Regions from separate parts of the Metasolibacillus sp. FSL K6-0083 genome, predicted to be linked through region 1. Evidence: riboswitches for the same ligand, from Rfam matches in the RefSeq annotation. Region 1 holds a riboswitch; the other holds the start of a gene.
The links. A riboswitch is a leader RNA that binds a small molecule or an ion and turns the genes downstream of it on or off. The one in region 1 is predicted to bind thiamine pyrophosphate.

Region 1 (4,400 bases):
CTCTATTCCTAAATCTGCTTTTTGGTTCGTTTCAGCCGCTACATCTGCTACATCTTGGACGACAGAGGATACCTGACCCATTTCTTTGCTAATTAAATCCGATGATTCTGATAATTTTTGCATCTGCTCTAACTGCCCCGCTGCGCCAACGACCATACTTTGAATAGAGTTAGAAATCGTTTCGACAGATGTGCTACTTTGCTCTGTAATCGCCGCAAACTCTCGAGTATAAGCTGTTACATCTGTCGAGGCTTTATTTGCTTTTTCAATCACTGTTCCGATTTGCTCTAGCATATGATTAAACTCTGTCGACAATTGCCCTATTTCATCTTTGTATTTATCGTCAATACGTACTGTTAAATCACCATCAGCTGCCTGTGCCATTGCCTTTAGTACTCGATTCATTCGCTTTAAAATAATATAGCGTGTACATAGCGCAATAATTACTGTTCCGATAAATAATGAAATGAATGTATTAATTACAACGCCCGCAATACCATCTAATTCAATTACTTTACTAACTTGTAAACTAATAAATTGTGAAATATGTGAGCTAATAAATAAACTTAGCCCTACCGCTAAAATCATTTTAAATATTAAACTTTTCCAAAATTTTATTTCACGAGAAAATAATTTTTCTTTTACCATAGCTGCTCCCCATTCCTATGTAAATCTACTATCATTGTAAAATAAACATTAAAATTAGTAAAATAGTTGCTCCTCACCCAATCACTTAGTCCTATTTATCATTATAATATTCTTGCCAAAAACGAGTATAGAGCCCTAATGAAAAGGCGATATCATTTTGTAAATTGCTAATCGCAATATTTATACGTTTGCGCGAATAAGTACCCTGCTTATTTATATGATAAGCTACTGTTTCCTCCATGTGCATTAATAAATCGACCATTTGTTCTAAATACATTTTCGCCTCAGTTGAAAGCATCGACTCTTGAAAACCTAAATGAATAAGAGCATTTTTGGCAGATTGAACATTTGTTAAAATTTGTCCCCACTGCGCACGTTTCATAGGTCTATTGAAATCTGTCAGCCAGCTCATCTCATACAATGCCAATAAGGAAATCGAATAAGACACAACATAATCTGGTTGCAGCGCTTTTTCCTCATATAGCGATTGCAAAACCGCTAAATCCTCCTTATATTTCTGCTGACGCATTTCATCAGTCTCTACTGCGACAGTCGGATATACACTAAAAATTGAATATGGAAAGATAATGCCTGAGAACAGCGCAGCAACTAGTAGCCCAATAATTAAAAGCTTCAGTTTTCGTATTATTCCTCCCCTTTTCGCCTTCATCATGGTTTTGATTGATGCCTCCATTCTTTGAAAAAATCTAATAGCTTTTTATGTAATTTTTCATCCACATTTATAATTTCACAACCATGATTATTATATAAAGAGAAAATTTAATCAGCGGGGGTTTTCCTCATCCTCACTGATTGTTAGTTGAACCAATTGGGCTTTTATGCGCAGTGGGGCTCCCACTTAACCGTAAGCGTCTTAGGGATAAATTACTTTAATCCTATTTAATTCCCCTTGGCATACGAAATTTAATATAACGAATGACATTTTCTATATATCTTTCTATCGGCTGACTTGTATCAACTACTAAACATTTGAAATCGGTTGGCTTTTTTGCACTGTTAAGCGTAGCATAAAAGCCTTCCTTCGAACGAATTTCACTAATTTGACTGGGCATCTTTTCTCTGCTTTTTAAACGATGATTGATTTCCTCAAAATCATCAAGGTAGCATTCAATATATTTATATTCTGCATCATATTTTTGAGCTAATTTTATTCCCTTTTCAATCATTTCCTCGTATAAGCACGGACTATCAAGAATCACACTGTGCCCCTGAGATAGATGAAAATCAGCTAATGAAAAATCAATCGTATAGCTTATTTTCCCGGCAAGCTTTCCATCAAAAGAGCTGTCTGCTTCAATCGAATTTAATAAAGCAGATTTTACAATGTCGTGGTCAATAATGATAAAGCCCATTCTATTAGCGATTTCTCTGGCCAGTGTAGATTTTCCTGAACCTGGGAAGCCAGACATTTGTATAAAGTACATTTCCATTCCCCCTCTATAAAGCATTCTACTGCTCCTTATCCCAACTAACAGTGCTTTTTCAAACGAATTATTCTACGAAATCCATTTGTATTAATCAGGGATTTTTCTTTTATGTATACTTTATTTAATACCAAATATGGGGAAATGGCTAGAATATTTTATTAAAATATGTCGGAAATCAGCCATTCACAAAATTACTTTTCCCTTGAAAAACATCATTGCGTTTGCATTAATCGTTTTACTAAAATTTCAATAGTAATGAATTAACTGATAATTCCATCGTGACATTCTAGAAAACATATGCTATATTGTTAACTAATTGCATAGCCATCCACTGGAGGTGCCGTTGTGAACGGCTGAGATCAAAGTAAACTTTGGGATTCCTGGAACCTGATCTAGTTGATACTAGCGTAGGAAAGTGGTCGCCTATTATTTGTTACGATTTTTTAAGTAAGCGTTACTTTTCCTATGGGAGAAGTAACGTTTTTTTATTGGAGGAAACTAAAATGATTCATGCTATTACAAGTGGTCAAGGCTTTACACCACAAACAATTGACCAAATAAAGGATGTCGCTACTCGTGTTGATGCCATTATTATTCGCGAAAAGCAGCTCTCACTTACTGAAATCGATAACGCAATTGCCGCACTTTTACAGGCTGGTATAAGTGCAAAGCAATTAATCATTCATACATATGTGGAGCTCGCTTACAAATACGACTTACTTGGCTGTCATTTTGCAGCAAATCAGGCTGTAAATGTGACACAGCATCCTTTTATATGTGGGCAATCTACGCATACAAAGGCTGAAGCGTTACAAAGTGCTGAAAGAGGTATGCATTATTTATACTTTTCTCCTGTCTTTCCAACAACCTGTAAACCAAATGTACCAGCGCAAGGGCTTCAGGCACTTGCTGAAACATGCCGTACTGTCAAAATACCCGTGCTTGCACTCGGTGGTATAACAAGCAGCAATGCACAACAAGTGATGCAGGTCGGCGCACAGGGCTATGCCGCAATATCAATGTTTTTTAACTAAGGGGAGCAATTTATGAAGTGTCAAGGCTTTACGATTATCGGTGGTGGGGTTATTGGATTATCTATCGCCTATCAATTATTAAAACAGCAACAGCCTGTGACGATTTTCCATACAGAAAAAACAACGACAGCATCACTCGCTGCTGGGGGTATGCTTGGTGGTCAAAATGAATTTCACACACCTTCGCCCCTTTATCATTTAGCACTGGAAAGTCGAGAGCTACACAAAGCACTCGCCGAGGAGCTATTACATTTAACTGGGCAAGAAGTTGGTTTATTACCTTCCGGGCTAATTAAAATTGCAGCTGCTGAGGAAGATAGAGTAAATTTGCAGCAGCAGTATCAATTTTTATATCAGGACCGCCCTACCTCTGTACAATGGCTAAATCAAACAGAGTTACAGCAATACGAACCTTTATTGGGTCATTCTATTACAGAGGGCTTCCATATATACGAGGACCATCAAGTAAATGCAAGAAATTTAACAAAGGCTTTAGCACTTGCTGTACAGAAGCTTGGCGCAAATATAATTGAAGAGGAAGTTATTGCGATAGAGAAAAAGCAACAACAAGTTACACATATCCAGACAGCCTCTAAGCGCTACGCTGTTCAGCAAGCTGTTTTGGCTGCGGGTGCCTGGACAGCGAAGCTTGCAGCCAAGCTTCATATTACTTGCCCGGTGCACCCAGTAAAAGGGGAATGCTTAATGGTAAAAGCGGCACAGCTACCGAAGGCAACCATTTTTTCAACAGATGGCTGTTATATCGTACCAAAGCACAATAATCGTTTATTGATTGGTGCTACGAGCTATCCTCTGCTAGAAGATGATGCAGTAACTGTCGGTGGCATTTATTCTTTATTATCCCGAGCTATTCATATAATGCCATCATTAACGAAGGCTGAGATTGTCGAAACTTGGTGTGGTGTGCGGCCACAAACAATAGACGGACTTCCAATTATGGGTACTACGCAATATAGCAATTTATTTATATGCACAGGACATTATCGCAACGGTATTTTATTAAGTGCCATTACTGGGCTTTTGTTTAGTCAATTCTTATTGGGTGATAGCGTAGCAAAGCAACGGTTAGCGCCTTTTTCATTGCAACGCTTTACGATTTAAAGGAGGTGTGCATTTTGCGCTTATACGTCAACGGTCACAATATGGAAGTACCAAAATCTATTACAACTGTTGTCCAATTACTAGAACATTTACAGCTCAATAAAGAGCTTGCCATTGTTGAAGTAAACGCGGAAATCTTACAGCCTGC
Region 2 (4,400 bases), 1.1 Mb from region 1:
CAACAGTTCCTCACCATGCTCACGAATAAATTGCTCTAGCTGTGACAACCGCTATCCCCCCTTTTTCGTTTCACGTTAGACGGAGCACCTGCTCATTTGGTTTCAAATTTTGAAACTATGTTTTATTTACAGCGTATAATAAAGTGAACCCCCAGTCTATAAAGGCTCTCACATACTTCTATGAAATTGATGATAAAAGAACGGTTAAAATTTGGGATTTTACAAATGGAGGGATGGCAATGCGTGTACTGCTAGAAATCAAAGGAACTTCACAATACGATGCGAGCGTTCAGCCAAATTACCAAAATTCTGCATGTGGTCCAACAACGCTACACGTTATTTTAAAGTATTTTCACATAGCCAAAGAAATTAATGATTTATATAAACAGCTAGGTACAACAAAAATCGGCTTATTTCAATGGCGTCTCATCAAAAGAATGCGCAAGTTGTTCGGTGCTAATTTTACTATTCAAGGTTGCTCGCTTGCAGAAGCATTGGCACAGCTTGAACAAGGAAATCCTGTGGCATTGAAATTCGACCAATATTTTAACCTACAGTGGCGGTCAAAAAAGAAGCCTCTATTCAAATATCATTGGGTTCCACTCATTGGCTATGAAAGAAAAGACGGGGAATTATATTTAATCATCCATGATAACGGTGGACGAGGCCGAAACAGCCAAATACGTTCATTTTGCTATGAGGACAATAAGCATGTGTTAAACTTTGTAAAAATAGAGCAGAAAAATACATAAGGGCTATATGAAAAAGCAACTGCCTTTCCATATAGCGCTAAAACCTGCTGCTCCGTTTATCCCGCATTAACGGGCAGTAAGACGCCCACTTCAAAACTTATGTGAAAATACGCTAAGGATTATTAGGAAGTCAACTGCCCGTAAATGCCCGAATGGTTCAACTAACAATCCGTGGAGAAAAGCATCCACGGATTGAAGGTTCACTTTATCCCGCATTAACGGGCAGTAAGACGCCCACTTCAAAAATTATGTGAAAATATGCTAAGGATTATTAGGAAGTCAACTGCCCGTAAATGCCCGAGTGGTTCAACTAACAATCAGCAAGGATGAGGAACATCCGCACTGATTGAAGTTTCACTTTATGATACAGAAGCTATGCCATGTAATTTTTTTGCGACGAGTAACCTTATTTTCTATATCGTTTCAAAACGCTTTGCAAATACAGTGTTGCGCAAACTTACTGCAATAATAACCCCTAGCACCGCACCAATTGCACTTGACACGAGGAAGGCTGGCATAAAAGCAAGTGCCGTAACAGATGTACCCATTAATATTTTTGCATATGGGACAGCTACTAATGATGCAATCACACCTGTACCAATCACTTCACCAATACCCGCCAGCCATACTTTATGGCTATATTTATAAGCTATAGCCGCTAAAAAAGCCCCGATGACACTACCCGGAATCGCAAGTAACGAGCCTGTTCCCGTAAAAATACGAACTAATGCTGTAACGAAAGCAATTACTACAGCTGGCACAGGTCCTAACAATATAGCACTCACAACATTGACAGCATGTTGAATAGGATATGCACGCGCAATACCTGTAGGAATCGCTACAAACATTGAACCTGCCACTGCAATGGCCACAAACAGCGCCATAACAGTTAATTTACGAACTGACATAAACAACACCTCTTTTAATTGTTATTTTTGAGCATTACTTATCAGCGGATTTGCGCAAATTATTTGCACATTTCTTTCCAAGCAAATTTTCCTCCTAAAAATAAATTTAAAAATGCCGCACCCATTGTAGAAAGGGAGCGGCATAGAGTGAGCAAATTCAATCAATGTCGCCACTTCCCTACGCTAGTGTGAGCTAGATCAGGTTCAAAGGGTCTGCATAGTACATATACATCTCAGCCTTTCAAAAGGCTCCCCTAGTGGTGCAAGCAATTTTCTTCTATTATTACGGTAATTTTGTTATTCGTCAATGTCTTTATAGACCAAGCGAACGTGCGTGGCGGATAATTAAGCGCAAGCCTTTATTATCCAGCTGTGATGCAACCGCCTCATTAAACGCAGGAACTACTAAGTCATTCAGCTCCGCTTCAATGGCTGCATCGCAATTAATTGTCGCGAGCTGATGCGAGAGCTTTAGCATGTCCATACTTTCATGGATTTTAGTACGCTGCGCAGGCTTTAGTTGGTCAAGTGCTGCTAGCACTCCCTCAATTGAATGATAGGTTTGAATGAGTTGCAGTGCTGTTTTAGGACCAATTCCTTTGACACCCGGATAGCCATCGCTCGCATCCCCCATAAACGCCTTCACCTCAGCAAATTGCTTTGGGGCGATGCCATATTCTTCGCGAAAGCGCTGCTCTGTGTACGTATCATATTCTGTATAACCCTTTTTAGTAAAAGCGATTGTTGTCTTATCATTTAATAATTGTAATAAGTCGCGGTCACCGCTAATGACAGTAATCTCCGCATCGTCTTTCCATTTCTCAATCATGGAGCCGATTAAATCGTCTGCCTCCAAGCCGCTAATGCCGAAGTTTTTCCAGCCCATCATTTCTGATACATCCTTCACCATATCAAACTGTGGCAGCATTTCTTCTGGTGGTGCAGGGCGGTTTGCTTTATATCCCTCGAATAAATCATTGCGGAATGTATGCATGCCCATATCCCAACAAACAGCTAAATGTGTCGGCTTCATCAAGTTTTGAGCTGTTAAAACATGACGGGCAAAGCCTTGTACTCCATTTGTTGGCGTGCCATCCTCTAAACGAATATATTGTTTCATCGCAGCGGAGGCGAAAAATGAACGAAATAGTAGTGCCATGCCATCAACAATAAGTAAATGTGGTTTTTCCATATGTATTCCTCCATTCCCCCTTAGCATAACATGACGCTAGCGAAAAAGTCATTTTGCGCCTGCTTCTAGCGTCTTACATAGGCGAAAAGAGTCATGCCTACACCTAGTGCAGCACAAACTAAATACATTTGTGAATAGGGCAGTAAATCTGCGACTGATCCCATCACTCCCCCTCCTAAAGTAATACCTATGTCTGCTGTCGCAATAAATAGACCAAGCAGTATGCTACGATTAGCGCTCGGCAATACAAAGGTTAAATAGGTTGTTAAAAAATGATTATCACAAACAATTGTCAATGCTTTTTCTAAGGGAAATCGAAAACAGCTGCTTACCTACTTATCCAAAGGATTTTCGGTAAACAGCTTCGTTAATAATCAATAACGCTTCAGCTAACTATAATCTAGATTTTCTTAAGCTTGCTTAAAAACTTCTCTTTATTAACGAGTGTTTAGCTACCCGCTGAAATCGGTCAAATGCTTACATTCACCTCCCCATCTTTAAAGGTAGGTGACCTCTGTATCTGTCGCTTAACTATCGGTACAGAAAGCATTTGCCCAAAAAATTAAGGCATTAAATATTGTGCAATTTTCTCTACATCTTTATTGAATACACGGTCCTCTGTAATACCTGCCGCAATTTCACGGATTTCTTGCCATTTTTCATATAACTTTGGAGCCATTTTCTTCACATCTCGATATTCAACAGCTGTCGCAGCACAAAATGCTTCAATAGCTAAAACACGTCGTGTATTCGCAATTATATTATAGGCATGGCGCGCGCCTGTTGTCCCCATGCTAACATGGTCCTCTTGATTTGCAGAAGATGGAATAGAATCAACAGATGCTGGATGTGCAAGTGTTTTATTTTCTGATACGAGGCTTGCTGCTGCATATTGTAAAATCATCGCTCCCGATTGCAAGCCTTGGTGTGCACTTAAAAATGCTGGTAACCCTTCGCTTAGAGCTGGATTGACAAGACGCTCGATACGACGCTCAGAAACATTCGCTAATTCAGCAACACCAATTTTTAAGAAATCCATCGCAAAAGCAATTGGCTGACCGTGGAAATTCCCTCCTGAAATAACGCAGTCCTCTTCATCAAAAATTAATGGATTATCTGTCGCCGCATTCATTTCAATTTCTAGCTTTTCCTTTACGTAGTTTAAAACTTGCCAGCTTGCCCCATGAATTTGTGGAATGCAGCGTAAAGAATAAGGGTCTTGTACACGCAATTCACCTTGCGTTGTCATGAGCTCGCTGCCTTCAAACCAATCGCGCATACGAGCTGCTACAGCGCTTTGTTCTTTAAAGCCGCGCACCTCATGAACAGTAGGATGGAAAGCATCTTTAATACCTCGTAAACTCTCCAATGTTAAGCCGCTAATCCACTCGCTCGCGTAGGCTAACTTTTCAGCTTCAATATAGTTTACAACACCCTGTGCTGTCATTGCTTGTGTTCCATTAATAAGTGCAAGACCTTCCTTTGCTTGCAAGACGATTGGCTCTACATCGTATTTATTCCAAACTTCACTCGCTGCAAGCACTGTAC

Region 2: it holds a riboswitch for thiamine pyrophosphate, as region 1 does, so the genes downstream of both, thiW (energy coupling factor transporter S component ThiW) here and MHB51_RS04790 (thiamine phosphate synthase) in region 1, are expected to answer to the same signal.

The regions. Positions count from the first base shown of each region.
Region 1 covers NZ_CP152046.1:1,010,774-1,015,173, forward strand. The annotation lists gene MHB51_RS04775 (methyl-accepting chemotaxis protein) at 1-648, opposite strand, end outside; gene MHB51_RS04780 (hypothetical protein) at 740-1,342, opposite strand; gene MHB51_RS04785 (ATP-binding protein) at 1,545-2,093, opposite strand; TPP riboswitch at 2,420-2,527, shown strand; gene MHB51_RS04790 (thiamine phosphate synthase) at 2,600-3,130, shown strand; gene thiO (glycine oxidase ThiO) at 3,143-4,252, shown strand; gene thiS (sulfur carrier protein ThiS) at 4,258-4,400, shown strand, end outside.
Region 2 covers NZ_CP152046.1:3,685,485-3,689,884, reverse strand. The annotation lists gene MHB51_RS17225 (sigma-70 family RNA polymerase sigma factor) at 1-48, opposite strand, end outside; gene MHB51_RS17220 (C39 family peptidase) at 240-752, shown strand; gene thiW (energy coupling factor transporter S component ThiW) at 1,166-1,660, opposite strand; TPP riboswitch at 1,819-1,926, opposite strand; gene MHB51_RS17210 (5'-3' exonuclease) at 1,974-2,852, opposite strand; partial or broken gene MHB51_RS17205 (MFS transporter) at 2,918-3,121, opposite strand; gene hutH (histidine ammonia-lyase) at 3,415-4,400, opposite strand, start outside.